2 regions of the Microbacterium sp. NPDC055502 genome follow, and region 1 is predicted to be linked to the other one. Evidence: predicted binding sites of a transcription regulator. Region 1 holds the regulator's gene; the other holds the start of a gene.
The links. The regulator HrcA, encoded in region 1, represses chaperone genes, less so after heat shock. The targets are predictions, from matches to a motif close to TTNGCACTCGNNNNNNNCGAGTGCNAA.
Positions count from the first base shown of each region.

Region 2: a site for HrcA is predicted at 7,679-7,705, ahead of groL (chaperonin GroEL). Genes of this name have one in related genera too.

Region 1 covers NZ_JBSHKJ010000002.1:816,012-824,951, forward strand. The annotation lists gene dnaJ (molecular chaperone DnaJ) at 1-880, opposite strand, end outside; gene hrcA (heat-inducible transcriptional repressor HrcA) at 913-1,944, opposite strand; gene hemW (radical SAM family heme chaperone HemW) at 2,049-3,266, opposite strand; gene ACWH95_RS15010 (DUF1990 family protein) at 3,266-3,919, opposite strand; gene lepA (translation elongation factor 4) at 3,993-5,846, opposite strand; gene ACWH95_RS15020 (ABC transporter permease) at 6,089-7,072, shown strand; gene ACWH95_RS15025 (ABC transporter permease) at 7,074-8,012, shown strand; gene ACWH95_RS15030 (ABC transporter ATP-binding protein) at 8,009-8,940, shown strand, end outside.
Region 2 covers NZ_JBSHKJ010000001.1:33,553-42,492, reverse strand. The annotation lists gene ACWH95_RS00230 (response regulator) at 1-433, opposite strand, end outside; gene ACWH95_RS00225 (sensor histidine kinase) at 430-1,698, opposite strand; gene ACWH95_RS00220 (ABC transporter permease) at 1,708-2,520, opposite strand; gene ACWH95_RS00215 (ABC transporter ATP-binding protein) at 2,517-3,428, opposite strand; gene ACWH95_RS00210 (DMT family transporter) at 3,639-4,550, shown strand; gene ACWH95_RS00205 (nitroreductase family protein) at 4,551-5,237, opposite strand; gene msrB (peptide-methionine (R)-S-oxide reductase MsrB) at 5,234-5,638, opposite strand; gene ACWH95_RS00195 (DUF2332 domain-containing protein) at 5,711-6,703, shown strand; gene ACWH95_RS00190 (DUF3263 domain-containing protein) at 6,713-6,970, shown strand; gene ACWH95_RS00185 (LytR C-terminal domain-containing protein) at 7,040-7,618, shown strand; gene groL (chaperonin GroEL) at 7,742-8,940, shown strand, end outside.

The sequences.
Region 1 (8,940 bases):
CGGGGCGGATCTCCAGGTCGACCTCGCCGTCCAGGCCCTCGATCGACGTGTCGGTGCCGAGGATCGCATCGGTCATCGACACCTCGAGCGTCGCGAGGAGGTCGTCGCCCTCCCGGCTGAACGCGGGGTGCGGGGTGACCGTGACCTCCACGTACAGGTCGCCGTTGGGGCCACCGGCGCGACCGACCTCACCGGAGCCGGGCAGCTGCAGCCGCAGTCCGGTCTCCACGCCGGCGGGGATGTCGAGCGACACGGTGCGCCGCGACCGCACGCGCCCCTGTCCGCCGCACGTGCCGCACGGATACGGGATGGTGGTGCCGTAGCCCTCGCACGTGCCGCACGGCTGCGAGGTGACGACGTTGCCGAGCAGGCTGCGCACCTGACGCTGCACGTGGCCGGTGCCGCCGCAGATGTCGCACGTGACGGGCGACGTGCCCTCCTGGCAGCACGAGCCCTGACACGTCTCGCACAGCACCGCGGTGTCGACCTCGATGTCGCGGTGCGCGCCGAACACGACGTCGCCCAGCTCGAGCGTCACGCGCACCAGGGCGTCTTGACCGCGCTCGCGCCGCGACCGGGGTCGGGCTCCGCGGCCACCGCCCTGCGCGGCGCCGAAGAACGTCTCGAAGATGTCGCCGAACCCGCCGAAGCCGCCGAAGTTGCCCGCGGCGCCGTCCCCGCCGCCCATGTCGTAGCGGCGTCGCGACTCCTCGTCGCTGAGCACGTCGTAGGCGTGGGTGACGAGCTTGAACCGCTCGGCCGCGTCCTCGCCCGGATTCACGTCCGGGTGGAGCTGCCGCGCCAGTCGGCGGTACGCCTTCTTGATCTCATCCGTGGAAGCGTCCCGGGACACCCCGAGAACCTCATAGTGGTCCGCCACAATCGCCCTTCTGCGTGTTCCGTGGGGCCGCGTCAGCGGCCGGCCTCGTCGTCGTCGAGCATCCGCGACAGGTAGCGGGCCACCGCCCGCGCCGCCGCCAGGTTGCTCGGATAGTCCATGCGCGTCGGCCCCATCACGCCGACGCGCGCCGTTCCGGTCGGTGCCGCGTAGTCGCTCGCGACGATCGACGCCTCGCCGAGACCGAACGGCGCGTTCTCGGTGCCGATGCTGGCCGCCAGGCCGTGCTCGTCGGCCACCATCTCGCTCATCAGCCGCAGCAGCGTCACCTGCTCCTCGATCGCCTCGAGGAGCGGGTGGATGCTGCCGCGGAAGTCGTGCTCGCGGCGGGCGAGGGTCGCCGCGCCCGCCATCACCAGTCGCTCCTGACGGAACCCGCCCAGCTCGTCGACGAGGACGCCGGCGAGAGTGCGCAGCACGCGGTCGCGCGGCGTCTCCTCCGCGGCCAGCAGGGTCTGCAGCCGCTCGGACGCCTCCGCGATCGCCTGTCCCGTGATGAGCGCGGAGAGCCGGGCGCGGAGCACACCGAGATCGGCCTCGTCGATCGCATCCGGCAGCACGGTCATCCGCTGCGAGACGCCGCCGGCATCGGTCACCAGCACGGTCAGGAGACGGTTGGGGGCCAGCGCGACGAGCTCCACGTGCGTGACCCGCGCGCGGGCGAACGACGGATACTGCGCCAGCGCGACCTGGCCCGTGAGCTGCGTCAGTACCCGCACCGTGCGCGCCATGAGGTCGTCGAGGTCGGCGGGGTCGGCGAGGAACGACTCGATCGCCGAGCGCTGCGCCGAGGAGAGGGGACGGAGCTGGGCGAGGTGGTTGACGAACACGCGGTAGCCCTTGTCGGTGGGCACGCGACCGGACGACGTGTGGGGGGCGGTGATGAGCTCCTCGTCTTCGAGCTGCGCCATGTCGTTGCGGATCGTCGCCGCGGACACCCCGAACGAGTGACGGTCGACGATCGATCGGCTGCCCACCGGCTCGTGCGTCTCGACGTAGTCCTGCACGATCGCGCGGAGAACCTGGAGTCCTCGCTCTGTGACCATGGCCCACCCCTTCCCGCTGACGACCGGACGCTGGCACTCTGACACCCTGAGTGCCAATCCTACCGCGTACGACCGGGAGTTCTCCGAACCCGCGCGCCGATCACTCAGTCGGTGAGCTCGCGCACCACCGCGTCGGCGAGGAGGCGTCCGCGCAGGGTGAGCTGCACGCGCCCGCGGATCGCCGCCGCCGCGTCGATCAGGCCGTCCGCGATGAGCCCGGCCACGCGGGGGCGGTTCGCCGCGGGCAGGTCGTCCACCGCGATGCCCTCGCGGATGCGGCTGAGCAGCAGGATGCGCTCGAGCGTCTGGGCCTCCACGTCGGGGCGCTCCCGTCCCGCCGCCGGAGACGCGGACGCCGCGAGCCGCTGCGCGTAGGCGGCCGGATGCTTCACGTTCCACCAGCGCAGTCCCGCCACGTGGCTGTGCGCGCCGGGACCGAAGCCCCACCAGTCGCTCCCCCGCCAGTACGCCAGGTTGTGCCGCGACCGCTGCTCCGGCGTGCGCGCCCAGTTGCTGACCTCGTACCACTCGAAGCCCGCCGCGGCCAGCCGCTCGTCGGCCAGCTCGTACATGTCCGCCTGCAGGTCGTCGTCGGGGGCTGGCACCTCGCCGCGACGGATCTGCCGCGCCAGCTTCGTGCCGTCCTCGATGATCAACGCGTACGCGGAGATGTGGTCCGACTCGAGCTGGAGGGCCGCATCGAGCGACGCCTCCCAGTCGGCGAGCGACTCCCCCGGCGCGCCGTAGATGAGGTCGACGCTGACGTCCAGTCCCGCACCCTTGGCCGCGGCCACCGCCGTCCGCACGTTCTCCGGCTGATGCGTGCGATCGAGAGCGGCGAGCACGTGCGGCACCGCCGACTGCATGCCGATCGACAACCGCGTGACGCCGGCCTCCGCGAGGGTGCGCGCCACCTCGGGCGTCACCGTGTCGGGGTTCGCCTCCACCGTCACCTCGGCACCCGGCGCCAGCCCGAACGCCGCGGTCGCCGCGCCGAGCATGCGCGCGAGGTCGCCCGGGGGCAGCAGCGTCGGCGTGCCGCCCCCGAAGAACACCGTGTCCATCGGTCGCAGCGCCCCCGCGGCCTCCAGCACGCCGCGAGCGAGGGCGATCTCGCCGATCAGGGTCGACGCATAGTCCTCCTGCTTCGCGCCGCGCAGCTCGCTCGACGTATAGGTGTTGAAGTCGCAGTAGCCGCAGCGCACGCGGCAGAACGGCACGTGCAGGTACGCCGAGAACGGGGTGTCGGCAGAGATCGGCAGGTCGTCGGGCAGGCGGCCGTCGGCGGGAGCCGGATCGCCGAGGGGAAGCGGTCCCGCCATCAGACGGGGGTCGCGTACAGCGGGGAGATCGCGCGCAGGTACCGCGCGAACAGCTCGCGGCGGCGCCGCTTCATGAGTGCCGGGATCAGGCGGTAGACGAGCGCGTTGGGCGCGTCGAACGCGCGCACCGTGAACCACACCTCGTCGTTGTCCTCGCGCCAGTCGACGTCGAACGACTCCTCGCCGCTGACGACCGAGCCCCCGATCGTCCCGAGCACGAAGCCGATGCGCCGTGTCTCCTCGGTGACCGAGATCACGCGCAGCTCGGAGTCGGCGCGCATGCCGCCCACCCGACCGCGCAGGTGCAGCGTCATCCCGGCGCCGACGAACGGCATGCCCTCCGCGTCGTAGCGCGGCTCGACGTCGCGCTTGCTCGGCGCGATCGGGTTGCCCTCGGCGTCGAAGCTGACCCCGGCGTACGCGGGGCCCGGGGCGGGACGCACGTCTTCCACCGAGAGTCCCGCTGCGCGCTGCGCCGTCCACGACAGCAGGGCCTCGCCCGCCGTCTGGAACCGCTCCTCGCCGCTGCCGATCCGCCAGGACTCCTCCGCCGGGATGCTGCGCTCCGGCGGGTACTGCATCAGGTCGGGGGCGTGGGTCGCACCCACGGCCGCATAGTCCACCGTGTCGTCTCGGAAAGTCCCGCGCCGCATGAGATCCAGCCTACTTCGGGTTCCCTGGGCGAACACCCCCCCCGCACCACGGGAGCGCCCAGGATCGCCCGGGTTACTTCTTGTCCTTGCCCTCGACGTCGCCGGAGAGCGCCGCGATGAACGCCTCCTGGGGGACCTCGACGCGGCCGACCATCTTCATGCGCTTCTTGCCCTCCTTCTGCTTCTCGAGGAGCTTGCGCTTGCGGGTGATGTCACCGCCGTAGCACTTGGCGAGCACGTCCTTGCGGATCGCGCGGATGGTCTCGCGGGCGATGATGCGCGCACCGATCGCCGCCTGGATCGGCACCTCGAACTGCTGACGAGGGATGAGCTTGCGCAGCCGCTCGGCCATCATCGTGCCGTACGCGTAGGCCTTGTCGCGGTGCACGATCGAGCTGAAGGCGTCGACCTTCTCGCCCTGGAGGAGGATGTCGACCTTCACCAGGTCGGCTTCCTGTTGACCGGAGGGCTCGTAGTCGAGCGAGGCGTACCCCTGCGTCTTGGACTTGAGCTGGTCGAAGAAGTCGAACACGATCTCGCCGAGCGGCATGTTGTAGCGCAGCTCGACGCGCTCCTCCGAGAAGTACTCCATGCCCAGCAGCGTGCCGCGCCGCGACTGGCACAGCTCCATCACGGTGCCGACGTAGTCCTTGGGCAGCAGGATCGCCGCCTTGACCATCGGCTCCGACACCGAGCCGATGCGCCCATCGGGGTACTCGCTCGGGTTCGTGACCGTGACCGTCTCGCCGGTGTCGCTGGTGACGACCTCGTAGATCACGCTCGGCGCCGTGGTGATGAGGTCGAGGCCGAACTCGCGCGCGAGCCGCTCCGTCACGATCTCCAGGTGCAGCAGGCCGAGGAAGCCGCAGCGGAAGCCGAAGCCGAGCGCGACCGAGGTCTCCGGCTCGTACTGCAGCGACGCGTCGGAGAGCTTGAGCTTGTCGAGGGCCTCGCGCAGTTCCGCGTAGTCGCTGCCGTCGATCGGGTAGATGCCCGAGAACACCATCGGCTTCGGGTCGGTATAGCCGGGGAGCGCCTCAGCGGCGGGCTTGCGCGCGTTCGTGATGGTGTCGCCGACCTTCGACTGGCGCACGTCCTTCACGCCGGTGATGAGGTAGCCCACCTCGCCGACGCCGAGGCCCTTCGTGGGCGTCGGCTCGGGGCTGGACACCCCGACCTCGAGAGCCTCGTGGTTGGCGCCGGTCGACATCATCTGGATGCGCTCGCGCGGGGAGAGGCTGCCGTCGACCATGCGCACGTAGGTGACGACGCCGCGGTACGCGTCGTACACGGAGTCGAAGATCATGGCGCGGGCGGGAGCCTCGGCGTCTCCGACCGGCGCGGGGATCTCCCGCACGAGGCGGTCGAGCAGATCCTCCACACCGACGCCGGTCTTGCCCGACACGCGCAGCACGTCTTCCGGCTTGCCCCCGATGAGGGAGGCGAGCTCCTTCGCGTACTTCTCCGGGTCGGCCGCCGGGAGGTCGATCTTGTTGAGGACCGGGATGATGTGCAGGTCGTTCTCGAGCGCCAGGTAGAGGTTGGCGAGCGTCTGCGCCTCGATCCCCTGTGCGGCGTCGACCAGGAGGATCGCCCCCTCGCACGCGGCGAGGGAGCGCGACACCTCGTAGGTGAAGTCCACGTGGCCGGGGGTGTCGATCATGTTCAGCGCGAACGTCTCGCCGTCGATCTCCCAGGGCATGCGCACGGCCTGGCTCTTGATGGTGATGCCGCGCTCGCGCTCGATGTCCATGCGGTCGAGGTACTGCGCCCGCATGTCCCGGTCCGACACCACTCCGGTGATCTGGAGCATGCGGTCGGCGAGCGTCGACTTGCCGTGATCGATGTGGGCGATGATGCAGAAATTGCGGATCTGCGCAGCCGGCGTCGCGGCAGGCTGAAGCGGGGTGAGAGCGCGTGGGGACATGTCCCGTCGATTCTACGGTGAGGGGCAGGGGAATCCCCATTCGGGGACATCGGTGATAGTCTCCCGAAGTTGCCCGGGATCAATCCGTGACACCGGATCCCGTAAGCGATACGACTCCGTCACAGACTCCGTGAGGGCTGTCGCGTCGCGCAGAACGGCGGATGGCGCCCGATTCATCCGCCCGGCTCAGCGTTGCGTCGGCGGATCCCGAGCGCGTCTGGAGAAGAGAAAGACAATCCCCCTTGATCAAGTACCTCGCACGCCGCGCCCTCGGCTGGCTGCTCATGATCGTGGTCGCGACGAACCTCACCTACTTCCTCGCGTGGGGGTTCCTCGATCCGCGCAGCAACTACGTGGGCCGTCGTCCTCCGCTCAGTGAAGAGCAGATCAACAACCTCCTCGTGCCGCGCAACCTCAGCGACACCGTGCCGCTCATCGAGCGCTGGTGGAACTGGTTCACGAGCATCCTCCTCCGCTGGGACTGGGGGGTGAGCCCGACCGGCGGCTCCGTCAACGAGCAGGTCGCGTACCGCATGTGGGTCAGCGCGGAGCTCGTGCTCGGCGCGACGATCATCACCACGATCCTCGGCATCGCGCTCGGCGTGTACACGGCCTCCCGCCAGTACAAGCTCGCCGACCGCATCGGCCAGGCCACCAGCATCATCACGCTGAACATCCCGATCGTGGTCGCGGCCTTCGCGATCGTGCTGCTCGCGATCGGCCTCAACAACGCCACCGGCACGCGCATCTTCTATGTGACAGGGAACGCCAGTCAGGGGGTCGAGGGCTTCTTCCCCACCCTGATAGATGTGCTGCAGCATCTGACGCTGCCGACCATAGCCCTGGTGCTCACGGGCTACGCGAGCATCCACTTCCTGCAGCGCTCGCTGCTGCTGGACAACATCAACGCCGACTACGTGCGCACCGCTCGCGCCAAGGGCCTCACCAAGCAGCAGGCCATCCGCAAGCACGCGCTGCGCACCTCGCTGATCCCCGTCGCCACGCAGGTCGCCTTCACGATCCCCGCCATCTTCACCGGTGCGGTCCTGACCGAGACGATCTTCGCGTGGAACGGCATGGGCAAGTACTTCATCGAGACCATCTCGAAGAACGACATCCACGGAACCGTCGCGATCGCGGCCTTCGGCGCGGTCCTCACGGCGATCGGCGCGATCCTCGCCGACATCGCCGTCGTGGTCCTCGACCCGCGTGTGAGAGTGAGCTGACATGAGCACCGACATGCTCGACCCGACCATCCACCCGGACCCCGCGGCCGCCGGCCCCGAGACCACCCGCGTCGCGACGAAGCGCCTGTCGAAGTGGAGCCTGTACTGGCGGCGCTTCTCCCGCAACCGCGGTGCGCTCATCGGCCTGGTGATCTTCGCGCTGCTCGTGCTGTTCGCGATCTTCGGCCCGCTGATCGCGCGCTACGACCACGTGGAGCTCGACTTCCTGAACCTGAGCACCCCGCCGTCCACGGAGCACTGGTTCGGCACCAACAACGCCGGCAACGACCTGTTCGCGCAGGTGGCAGTCGGCCTGCAGCGCTCTCTCATGATCGCGCTCACGGTCTCGATCGGCGTCACGATCGTGTCGGCCCTGGTCGGCACGGCCGCGGCCTACTTCGGCGGCTGGACCGAGCGCATCTCGCTCCTGATCATCCACTTCATGATGGTGATCCCGAGCTTCCTCATCCTCGCGATGATCTCGAACAAGGCCGGCGGAGACTGGCGCGTGATCGCACTCATCATGATCTTCGTGATCGGGTGGTACTTCCCCGCCCGCGTCATCTGGACCATGGCCCTGTCGCTGCGCGAGCGCGAGTACGTCAGCGCGGCCCGCTACATGGGCGTGGGCGGCATGAAGATCGTGCTGCGCCACCTGCTGCCGAACATCGGCTCGCTCCTCGTGATCAACTTCACCCTCGGCGTCGTCTCGGCCGTCGTGACCGAGACCGGTCTGTCGTTCCTGGGCTTCGGCGTCAAGATCCCCGACGTGTCGCTCGGCGCGCTGATCGGTGCCGGCTCGAGCTCGCTCACCACGGCCCCGTGGCTGTTCTACTTCCCGGCGGCGGCGCTGACCCTGCTCACGGTGTCGATGGCGTTGATCGCCGACGGCCTGCGCGACGCCCTCGACCCGACCTCGGCTGCAGGAGGCCGCGCATGACCAACGTCCTCTCCGTCCGCGACCTCAAGGTCAGCTTCGCCTCCGAGGCCGGCCGCGTCGACGCCGTGCGCGGCGTCTCGTTCGACCTCGAAGCCGGCAAGACCCTCGGCATCGTCGGCGAGTCCGGCTCCGGCAAGTCCGTCACCTCGCTCGCGATCATGGGACTCCTCGACGAGAACGCCAAGGTCACCGGCTCGATCATGTACGACGGCAAAGAGCTGATCGGCATGAGCGACAAGCAGCTGTCGGTGATCCGCGGCAACGGCATGTCGATGGTCTTCCAGGACCCGCTGACCTCGCTCACCCCCGTCTACACCGTGGGCGACCAGCTCATCGAGGCCCTCACGGTGCACCGCAGCCTGTCGAAGAAGGATGCGTGGGACCGCTCGGTCGAGCTGTTGAAGCTCGTCGGCATCACCGAGCCGGAGCGGCGCATGAAGTCGTTCCCGCACGAGTTCTCCGGCGGCATGCGCCAGCGCGTGGTGATCGCCATCGCGATGGCGAACAACCCCAAGCTCATCATCTGCGACGAGCCGACCACGGCCCTCGACGTCACGATCCAGGCGCAGATCCTCGATCTGATCGAGAAGGCGCAGGACGAGACCGGCGCCGCGGTGATCATGATCACGCACGACATGGGCGTGGTGGCCCGCACGGCCGACGACGTGCTGGTGATGTACGCGGGCAAGCCCGTGGAGCAGGCGCCCGTGCACGAGCTGTTCCACAAGACGCGCATGCCGTACTCGATCGGCCTGCTGGGCGCGATCCCGCGCGTGGACAAGGGCGACAAGCAGCCGCTCACCCCGATCAAGGGCAATCCGCCGCTGCTGATCGACCTGCCCGACGCGTGCCCCTTCGCCGACCGCTGCCCCATCGTGATGGACGCGTGCCGCGCGAAAGAGCCGGAGCTGCTCCCCGTGGCCACCGG
Region 2 (8,940 bases), on a different contig from region 1:
CGAGCCGCGGCCCCACGTGCTCGAGCAGCAGGCGGGTGATGCGGGGGGAGAGCGCGGCGTCCCCACGGTGCACGGCCCGCACCGCTGCGAGCATCTCGTGGCGTTGCGCGTCCTTGAGGAGGAACCCGCTCGCGCCGGCGCGGATCGCCCCGAACGCGTACTCGTCCAGGTCGAAGGTCGTGAGCACGAGCACGCGGGTCTCCGGGTGGTCGCGCACGATGGCCGACGTGGCGGCGATGCCGTCGAGTTCGGGCATCCGGATGTCCATGAGCACGAGGTCGGGCGCAAGGGCCGCGCTCTGGGCGATCGCCGCGCGGCCGTCCTTCGCCTCCCCGACGACCACGATGTCGGGTTCGGACTCGAGCACCATCCGGAAGCCGAGGCGGATCAGCTCCTGGTCGTCGACGAGGAGCACGCGGATCGGCGATGTCATGAGGGGTCCTCCGGGGTGGGTGTCGTCGCGGGGACGACCGGGCTGAGGGGCAGTCGGGCGTGCAGGCGCCATCGGCCGGGACCGTCCGGTCCGGAGTGCAGCCGGCCGTGGACATGCGCCGCGCGTTCGGTGAGTCCGCGGAGGCCGAAGCCGCCCGCGCCGACGTCGGTGCCGGAGACGCCGTCGTTGACCACCTCGACGCGGACCTCGTCGTCGGAATAGCCGATCGAGACACCGATCATCGAGACGGCAGGAGCGTGGCGCATGGCGTTCGTCACCCCCTCCTGCACGATCCGGCCCAGTGCGTGGGCGACGGACGGCGGGACGTCGGCGGTGCCCGTCACCGTGAGCGTCACCGGGTACCCCGCGCGCTGGGCGGCTTCGACCGCCTCCCGCGGCTGGGCGGGCTCGACCGGCGCGAGGGGGAGCGGCGAGTCGTCGTCGCGCAGTACGCCCAGCATCGATCGCATCTCCGTCAGCGCGCTCCTGGCCGTCTCGGCAGCGGTCGAGGCTGCCGCGCGGGCCTGCGTGTGATCGGGGGTCGCGGCCGCACCCTCCGACAGGGCGACGATCACCGTCAGCGAGTGCGACACGATGTCGTGCATCTCGCGGGCGATCCGCGCGCGCTCCGCGGCCGCCGCCAGCTGGGCCTGTTGATTGCGTTCGACCAGGAGTTGCCGCGATCGGTCGATCACCGCGTTGATGTATCGCTGGCGATTGCCGACGTTCACGCCGATCAGAGTGCCGATGAGACCGAGGACCACGGTGCTCAGGACCGTGTTGAGGCCCGACTGGAGGGTGACGCCACCGGTCAGCAGCAGCGCGCCGGCGACCGCCGACACCGCGGCGACACCCCAGCCGAAGGCCGCCCAGGCCGCGCGCGACGACCCGTGGACGGCGAGGGAGAAGCCCGCGATCAGGAGCAGCGGGCTGCTGCCCGGAGAACCCGCGAGCAGAAAGAACACGTCGAGTGCATACGCCGCGACCGCCGGGAGCAGCGGGAGCCGCCGCCGCCACAGCAGCGTGGCACAGGCGGCGAGGACGGCCAGGGGCCAGACGATCGCACGGACGACGGCCCACGGCTCCGGCAGAGCGTCCAGACGCGCGGCCGGTGTCAGCGTGAGCAGGACGCAGAGCGCCGTGAGGAGGACGTCGGCGACCACGGGGTGCCGCGCCCAGAAGCGTCGGAACACCCCGGGCGGACGCGGAAGCCGCAGCTCCTCGTCCTCACGGATCGAGTCGCTGCGGCTGCGCGTTCTCCTCACGGGCCGACTCTACGCGTCGCGCGTGCGCAGGACCGCCCATGCGGCAAGCAGCGCTCCGACCACCCAGCAAGCGAGCGTCAGAAAGGCGACGGGGGCCTCGATCGCCGCTCCCTCACCCGGGAGGATCGCGCTCTGCGCGGCCGCCACCGGAAGATAGGTCGCGGCATCCACCACCCACGCCCACGCCTCACCGGCCATCGAGAAGAAGTTCCCGACGATCGGCAGCACGAACAGCAGGCCGACCGTCGCGGCGATCGCGCCGGCGCCCGAGCGCAGGATGAACCCGAACGCGACGCCGATCAGGGCGAACACCGACATCGACAGGGATGCGACCAGGATCGGCAGGAACGACGCCGACGGGTCGGACCAGTCGATGCTCTGATCGCGGGAACCGACGATCATCCCGACCGCCACGGCCGCGACACCGAAGATCACGAGCGAGGACACGAACAGGAACAGCGCCAGCACGAGCGACTTCGCGAGCAGGACGGCCCCGCGCACCGGAACGGCCGTGAGCGTCGAGCGGATCATGCCGGTCGAGTACTCGCCGGTCACCGCGATCGCGCCGATGATGCCCGCCAACAGCATCGTGAACTGGATCGGCATGACCACGGCCTGGATGGGTTCGAACCCCGGAACGTCCACCGCCTGGGCGATCAGCATGGCGATGCCGATCGTGAGGACGGCGGCGATCGCGATGGACCACCACGTGGAGCGCAGCGTGGTGAGCTTGATGGTCTCGCTGCGGACGGCCCGGAAGAAGGTGAGCCGGCGACCGGTGTCGACGCGCGGTGTCGTGGCGACGGGGGCCTGCGTGGTCATGAGAGCTCCTTCGTGCGGTACTCGACGGCGTCGCCGGTGAGAGCGAGGTAGGCGTCCTCGAGAGAGCCGGTGGTGGGCGTGAGTTCGTGCAGGGGGATACCGCGTTCGGCAGCCAGGTCGCCGATGCGTGCGGCCGGGAGACCGACGATGTCGAGCAGATCCGGCGCGGAGCTGACGATCTCGACGTCCGGCGCCCCCACGGCCGCGGCGAGCTCCGCGGGACGCGGCGTGCGCACCCGAACGGTGTTCCTGGTCCACGAACGCACGAGGTCCGCGAGGGGAGCATCGGCGAGGACACGCCCGCGTCCCATCACGATCACGTGGTCGGCGGTCTGCGCCATCTCGCTCATCAGGTGGCTCGACAGCAGCACGGTCCGCCCCTCCGAGGCGGCGTGGCGCACGAACTGCCGCACCCAGCGCACACCCTCGGGGTCGAGACCGTTGACCGGCTCGTCGAGGATCAACGTGTGCGGGTCACCCAGTAGAGCCGAGGCGATCCCGAGGCGCTGGCCCATGCCCAGGGAGAACTTCCCGGCGCGCTTGCGGGCGACGGAGCCGATGCCGGCGAGGTCGATCACCTCGTCGACCCGCGAGTCGGGGATGCCGTGGGTCGCGGCCATCGCCCGCAGATGATTCCTGGCGGTGCGCCCGGTGTGCACGGCCTTCGCGTCGAGGAGCACCCCGACCTCGGTGAGCGGGGCGCGGAGCTTGCGGTATTCGCGCCCGCCGACGGCAGCGCGACCCGAGGTGGGCCGGTCGAGTCCGACGATCAGGCGCATGGTCGTCGACTTCCCGGCACCGTTCGGGCCGAGGAACCCGGTGACCGTGCCCGGCTGGACGGTGAACGACACGTCATCGACGGCCGTCTTGTCTCCGAACCTCTTGGTGAGGCCTTCTGCTGTGATCATGTCGTCCACGCTACGGACGGCGCCCGCCGCGCGCGTCCGCCCGCGGTACCTTTCCGCGCGCTCCGGATCCTCCCCCGGAAGGATGAGTGACCGCTTGCGCGGGGGCGCTGTCCGGGGCCACCATGCTGCGCCGTGAGCACCGTGGGCCGTCGGGTTCCGGGGCTCGGATAGGGTCGACGGGTGACAGACGCCCGTCGACTCCCCGCGCCCCTGGCCCTCGGCGGAGCCGTCGCCATCGGCGTCATGACCGCCATCCAGGCGCGGATCAACGGGGTGCTGGGCGTACGGGTCGACAACGGCATCGTCGCGGGCTTCCTCTCCTTCTCGGTCGGGCTCGTGGCGCTCGCGGTCGTGATCGCGCTCCTGCCGTTCGCCCGTCGCGGTGCCGTACGGCTATGGCGGGGGGTCCGCGGGCGCTCCGTCCCGTTCTGGATGCTCCTCGGCGGCGCGTGCGGGGCCCTCACGGTCTCGACGCAGGGGCTCACAGCGGGCGTCCTCGGCGTCTCGCTGTTCACGGTCGGCGTGGTGGCGGGGCAGACGCTCCACGGCCTGGTGCTGGACCGGATCGGCTTCGGGCCCGCGGGCGTCGTCGCGGTGACCCCCGGTCGCCTGCTCGGTGGGGCGCTGGCGCTCGCCGCGGTCGCGATCTCCCTGTCGGGCGACGTCCTGGCGTCCGCTCCGCTGTGGATGCTGGTGCTGCCGTTCCTCGCGGGAGTGGGCATCGCCTGGCAGGCCGCGACCAACGGGCGTTTGGCGCAGCGCGTGCAGTCGCCCATCGCCGCCACGCTCATGAGCTTCATCGCCGGGACGGTCGTGCTCGCGGTCGCCGCGGCCCTGAGCGTCGCGCTGCGCGGAGCGCCGGACCCCCTCCCGGCCGAGCCGTGGCTCTACCTCGGCGGGTTCCTCGGTGCCGCGTACATCCTGCTCGGCGCGTTCATCGTGGCTCACACGGGAGTGCTGCTGATGGGGCTCGGCTCGGTGCTGGGCCAGCTGGTGACCTCGGTGGTGATCGACGTGCTGTGGCCTGCGGAGGCGGGACCGGCGCTGTGGCAGGTGATCGCGATGGTCGTCGTCGCGGTGGCGTCGGTCGTCGTGGCAGTGCCGCGGCGTCGTGGCCGGTGACTACGCGGGGTTCTCCTTCGCGGCCTTCTTCTTCGCCTTCTTGGCGGCCTTCTTCTTCGCCTTCTTGGCGGACTTCTTCTCCGCGTTCGCCTCGGCCTTCTTCTCGTTCTCGGCGAGCTCGGCGGGCTCGGCGGCGGCGACGGCCGGTTGGGTCGAGGGAAGACGCGTCAGCAGTCTGCGCGCGTCGACGGCCTTGCGTCGGCCCGGCGACTTCCCCGGCGGTTTGTCGCCGACGTACAGCCAGCCCAGCAGCTCCTCGTCGTCGGCGAGGCCGTGCATCGCCGCGACCGGCTGCGACCGCGTGTAATGTCCGGTGCGCCAGATCACACCCCACCCTGCTTCGTCCAGCAGGAGGCTGAGCACGTGGGCGACGCCGGAGGCGACGGCCTCCTGCTCCCACCGCGGCACCTTCTCGCTCGGCTGGTAGCTGGCCACCACCGCGATCAGCAGGGGGGCGCGCAGCGGCTTCGTCGAGGGGGAGTCGTCGCCCTGCGCCTGGGCGATCGCTGCTCCGAGGGCCTCTCGATCGGCGCCGCGCAGCTCGATCAGCCGCCACGGTCGCAGCGAGGAGTGATCGGCGACGCGTCCGGCCGCGGCCACCAGGGCCAGCAGTTCTTCCCGCCCGGGCGCGGTGTCTCCGACCTTCGACCAGGACTGTCGTGCGCGGACGGCGTCGAGCGCGCTCACGACTCGTCTGGCGTGAAGTTCAGCGCGATCGAGTTCATGCAGTAGCGGTCGCCCGTGGGAGTGCCGAAGCCGTCGGGGAACACGTGCCCGAGGTGCGAGCCGCACGTCGCGCAGCGGACCTCGGTGCGCACCATGCCCAGGCTGTCGTCCTCCAGGAGCTCCACGGCGTCGGGCCGGATCGACTCGTAGAAGCTGGGCCACCCGCACCCGGAGTCGAACTTGGTGCCGCTCTTGAACAGCTCGGCGCCGCACGCTCCGCACGTGTACAGGCCGGCGCGCTCCTCGTCGAGCAGTTCTCCGGTCCAGGCGCGCTCGGTCGCGGCCTGGCGCAGCACCGCGTACTGCTCTTCGCCGAGCTCCTTGCGCCACTCGTCTTCGGTCTTGTCCACGCTGTACGACATTGCGTCCTCCTCGGGTCCTCTCCATTCTCCACGCTGCGGCGGTGTCTCGGCGCTGCGCGTCAGAATGGACGCATGACCGACCCGATCCGGGAGCGCTATGCCCGCTTCGCGCGCGACGAGGCCCCCGGGCGCAGCGCCCTGTACGGGGAGTGGGCGGCCGGCGTCAGCGATGACGAGCAGCTGCGCGATGTGCTGCGTCGCATCCCGGAGACGCACCGCCAGCCACCGCTGGTGTTCGCGGTGTCCCGGCTGCTGGGCGCCCCGCTCGAGGACTACGCGGCGTGGCGCGCCTTCGTCCTGGCGCACGCCGACGTGCTCGTGGCCGAGTGCGCGGCGCGGTCCCTGCAGACGAACGAGCCGCTGCGGCTGGCGGCGCTGCTCCCGGTCCTCTCCGAGATCGAGGGGCCGATCGCGCTTCTCGAGCTCGGCGCATCGGCCGGTCTCTGCCTGTACCCAGACCGGTACTCGTATCGCTACGTGACGGCCGAGGGCTCCGAACGGCTCGCCGTCGACCCGCACGACGGTCCCTCCCCGGTCGTGCTGCAGAGTCGGGTGACGGGGACGATGCCGAGTGTTCGCCTGCCCGAGGTCGTGTGGCGGGGCGGCATCGATCTCGCACCGCTCGATGCCGCGGACGACGGAGACCGGCGGTGGCTGCGCGGGCTCGTGTGGCCGGGGGAGTCCGGGCGCGAGCGCCGCATCGAGGCCGCGCTCGACATCGTCGCAGCCGATCCACCGCTGCTGCTCGCCGGCGACGCGGCCGAGAGGCTCGAGGAGCTCCTGGCGATGATGCCTGTGGGTGCCACCCCCGTCGTCACGACGCCCGGGGTGCTCGTCCACATCCCCCGCCGTGCGCGCGAGGCTCTCGTCGCGCAGATCCAGGGGCTGCCGGCGCGATGGATCACGATCGACCCACCCGGACTGCTCGACGTGTGGCGGCCGTCCGTGGACGCGACGACATGGTCCGGCTTCGTGGTCGCGCTCGACGGCAGGGTGCGGGCGGCGGCCGACCCGCTCGGGCTATGGTGGGAGTGGCGCGCGGGCGATGACGTCACCGCGTCCTAACCTGGAGCCATGCTCGGAGACCTCACGGAACGCGACCGCGCGATCCTCGCCCTCGAAGCCGCCTGGCCGCGGCATGGCGGCATGAAGGAAGAGGTCATCCGCAGCACCCTCGGCATGAGCGCGGCGCGCTACTACCAGCTGCTCGGACGACTCATCGACTCGGAGGCGGCCCTGGCGTTCGACCCGGTCCTGGTGCGGCGGCTGCGACGGCTCCGCGACACCCGGGGCACCCGACGGGCGGCGCGCATGCCCGGCTTCGTCGGCTGACGGACCCGCTTCGCTCCGCTCGCTGGCCTCCGTCGCGGATTGCCAGCATCGTGCCGCTAGCATCGAGGGGTGTCCAAGCCCTCCCGTGACCGATTCGATGACGTTCCCCGCGCCTCCGGACGCGTCGGGGCCCACCGCGCGGAGGCTCCGGGCATGAACGGCTGGGTGGTCCTGCTGTGGTCCTTCGTGGCTGCGCTCGTCCTGATCATCGCCGGGATCTTCGGTTCGCTGGTCGTCATGGGGCGCATCGAGCTGTTCCCCGAGGCGGGCCCCAGCGCGGTGCCGACACCGGAGGAGACGGGTGTGGTCGACCCGAGCTACTCGGTCATGATCCTCAACGCGACCCCTGATTCCGGCCTCGACGACCAGATGCGTGACACTCTCATCAATGCCGGCTGGCCGGCGGGGATCGTGTTCGCCACGGACAGCGCGAGCGACGACTTCGCCACGACGACCATCTACTACGTCGACGACGCGGACGAGCAGGCGGCCGTGGGTCTCGCCGGGGTGATCGGCGGCGCTGCGGTGAAGCAGGACGACTTCTACGCCGATCTGAACGAGACGGGCGGCAAGCAGCTCACCGTCGTGATCGGCCTCGATCGCTCAGCGTCGGCGCCGGAGCAGTCCGAGGAGACTCCCGCTCCCTGACGCCCCTCCACAGGCGGGCGACGCGGCTTGCACTCGATGGTGTCGAGTGCCAGAATGGCGTTAGCACTCTCTCACTCTGAGTGCTAAACCCACCGTCTACGTCCAGGAGGGACGACAAAACTCATGGCAAAGATCATCGCCTTCGATGAGGAGGCCCGCCGCGGCCTCGAGCGTGGCCTCAACATCCTCGCCGACGCGGTCAAGGTGACCCTCGGCCCGCGTGGTCGCAACGTCGTGCTCGAGAAGAAGTGGGGCGCCCCCACGATCACGAACGACGGTGTCTCCATCGCCAAGGAGATCGAGCTGGACGACCCGTACGAGAAGATCGGCGCGGAGCTCGTCAAGGAGGTCGCCAAGAAGACCGACGACGTCGCCGGTGACGGCACGACGACCGCCACGGTGCTCGCCCAGGCCCTGGTCCGCGAGGGTCTGCGCAACGTCGCGGCCGGCGCCGACCCCATCTCCCTCAAGCGCGGCATCGAGAAGGCCGTCGCCGCCATCACCGAGGAGCTGCTGAGCAGCGCGAAGGAGATCGACTCCAAGGAGCAGATCGCCGCGACCGCGTCCATCTCGGCGGCAGACCCGGCCATCGGTGAGCTGATCGCCGAGGCGATCGACAAGGTCGGCAAGGAGGGTGTGGTCACCGTCGAGGAGTCGCAGACCTTCGGCACCGAGCTCGAGCTCACCGAGGGCATGCGCTTCGACAAGGGCTACCTGAACCCGTACTTCGTCACGGACCCGGAGCGCCAGGAGGCCGTGTTCGAGGACCCGTACATCCTCATCGCCAACCAGAAGGTCTCGAACATCAAGGACCTCCTGCCCATCGTCGACAAGGTGATCCAGGACGGCAAGGAGCTCGTCATCATCGCCGAGGACGTCGAGGGCGAGGCTCTGGCGACGCTCGTGCTGAACAAGCTCAAGGGCATCTTCAAGTCGGTCGCCGTCAAGGCTCCCGGCTTCGGCGACCGTCGCAAGGCGCAGCTGCAGGACATCGCGATCCTCACCGGCGGCCAGGTCATCACCGAAGAGGTGGGCCTGAAGCTCGAGAACGCGACGCTCGACCTGCTGGGTCGTGCCCGCAAGGTCATCGTCACCAAGGACGAGACCACGATCGTCGAGGGTGCCGGCGAGGCCGACCAGATCGAGGGTCGCGTCACGCAGATCCGTCGCGAGATCGAGAACACCGACAGCGACTACGACCGCGAGAAGCTGCAGGAGCGCCTGGCGAAGCTCGCCGGTGGCGTGGCCGTCATCAAGGCGGGCGCTGCAACCGAGGTCGAGCTCAAGGAGCGCAAGCACCGCATCGAGGACGCCGTGCGCAA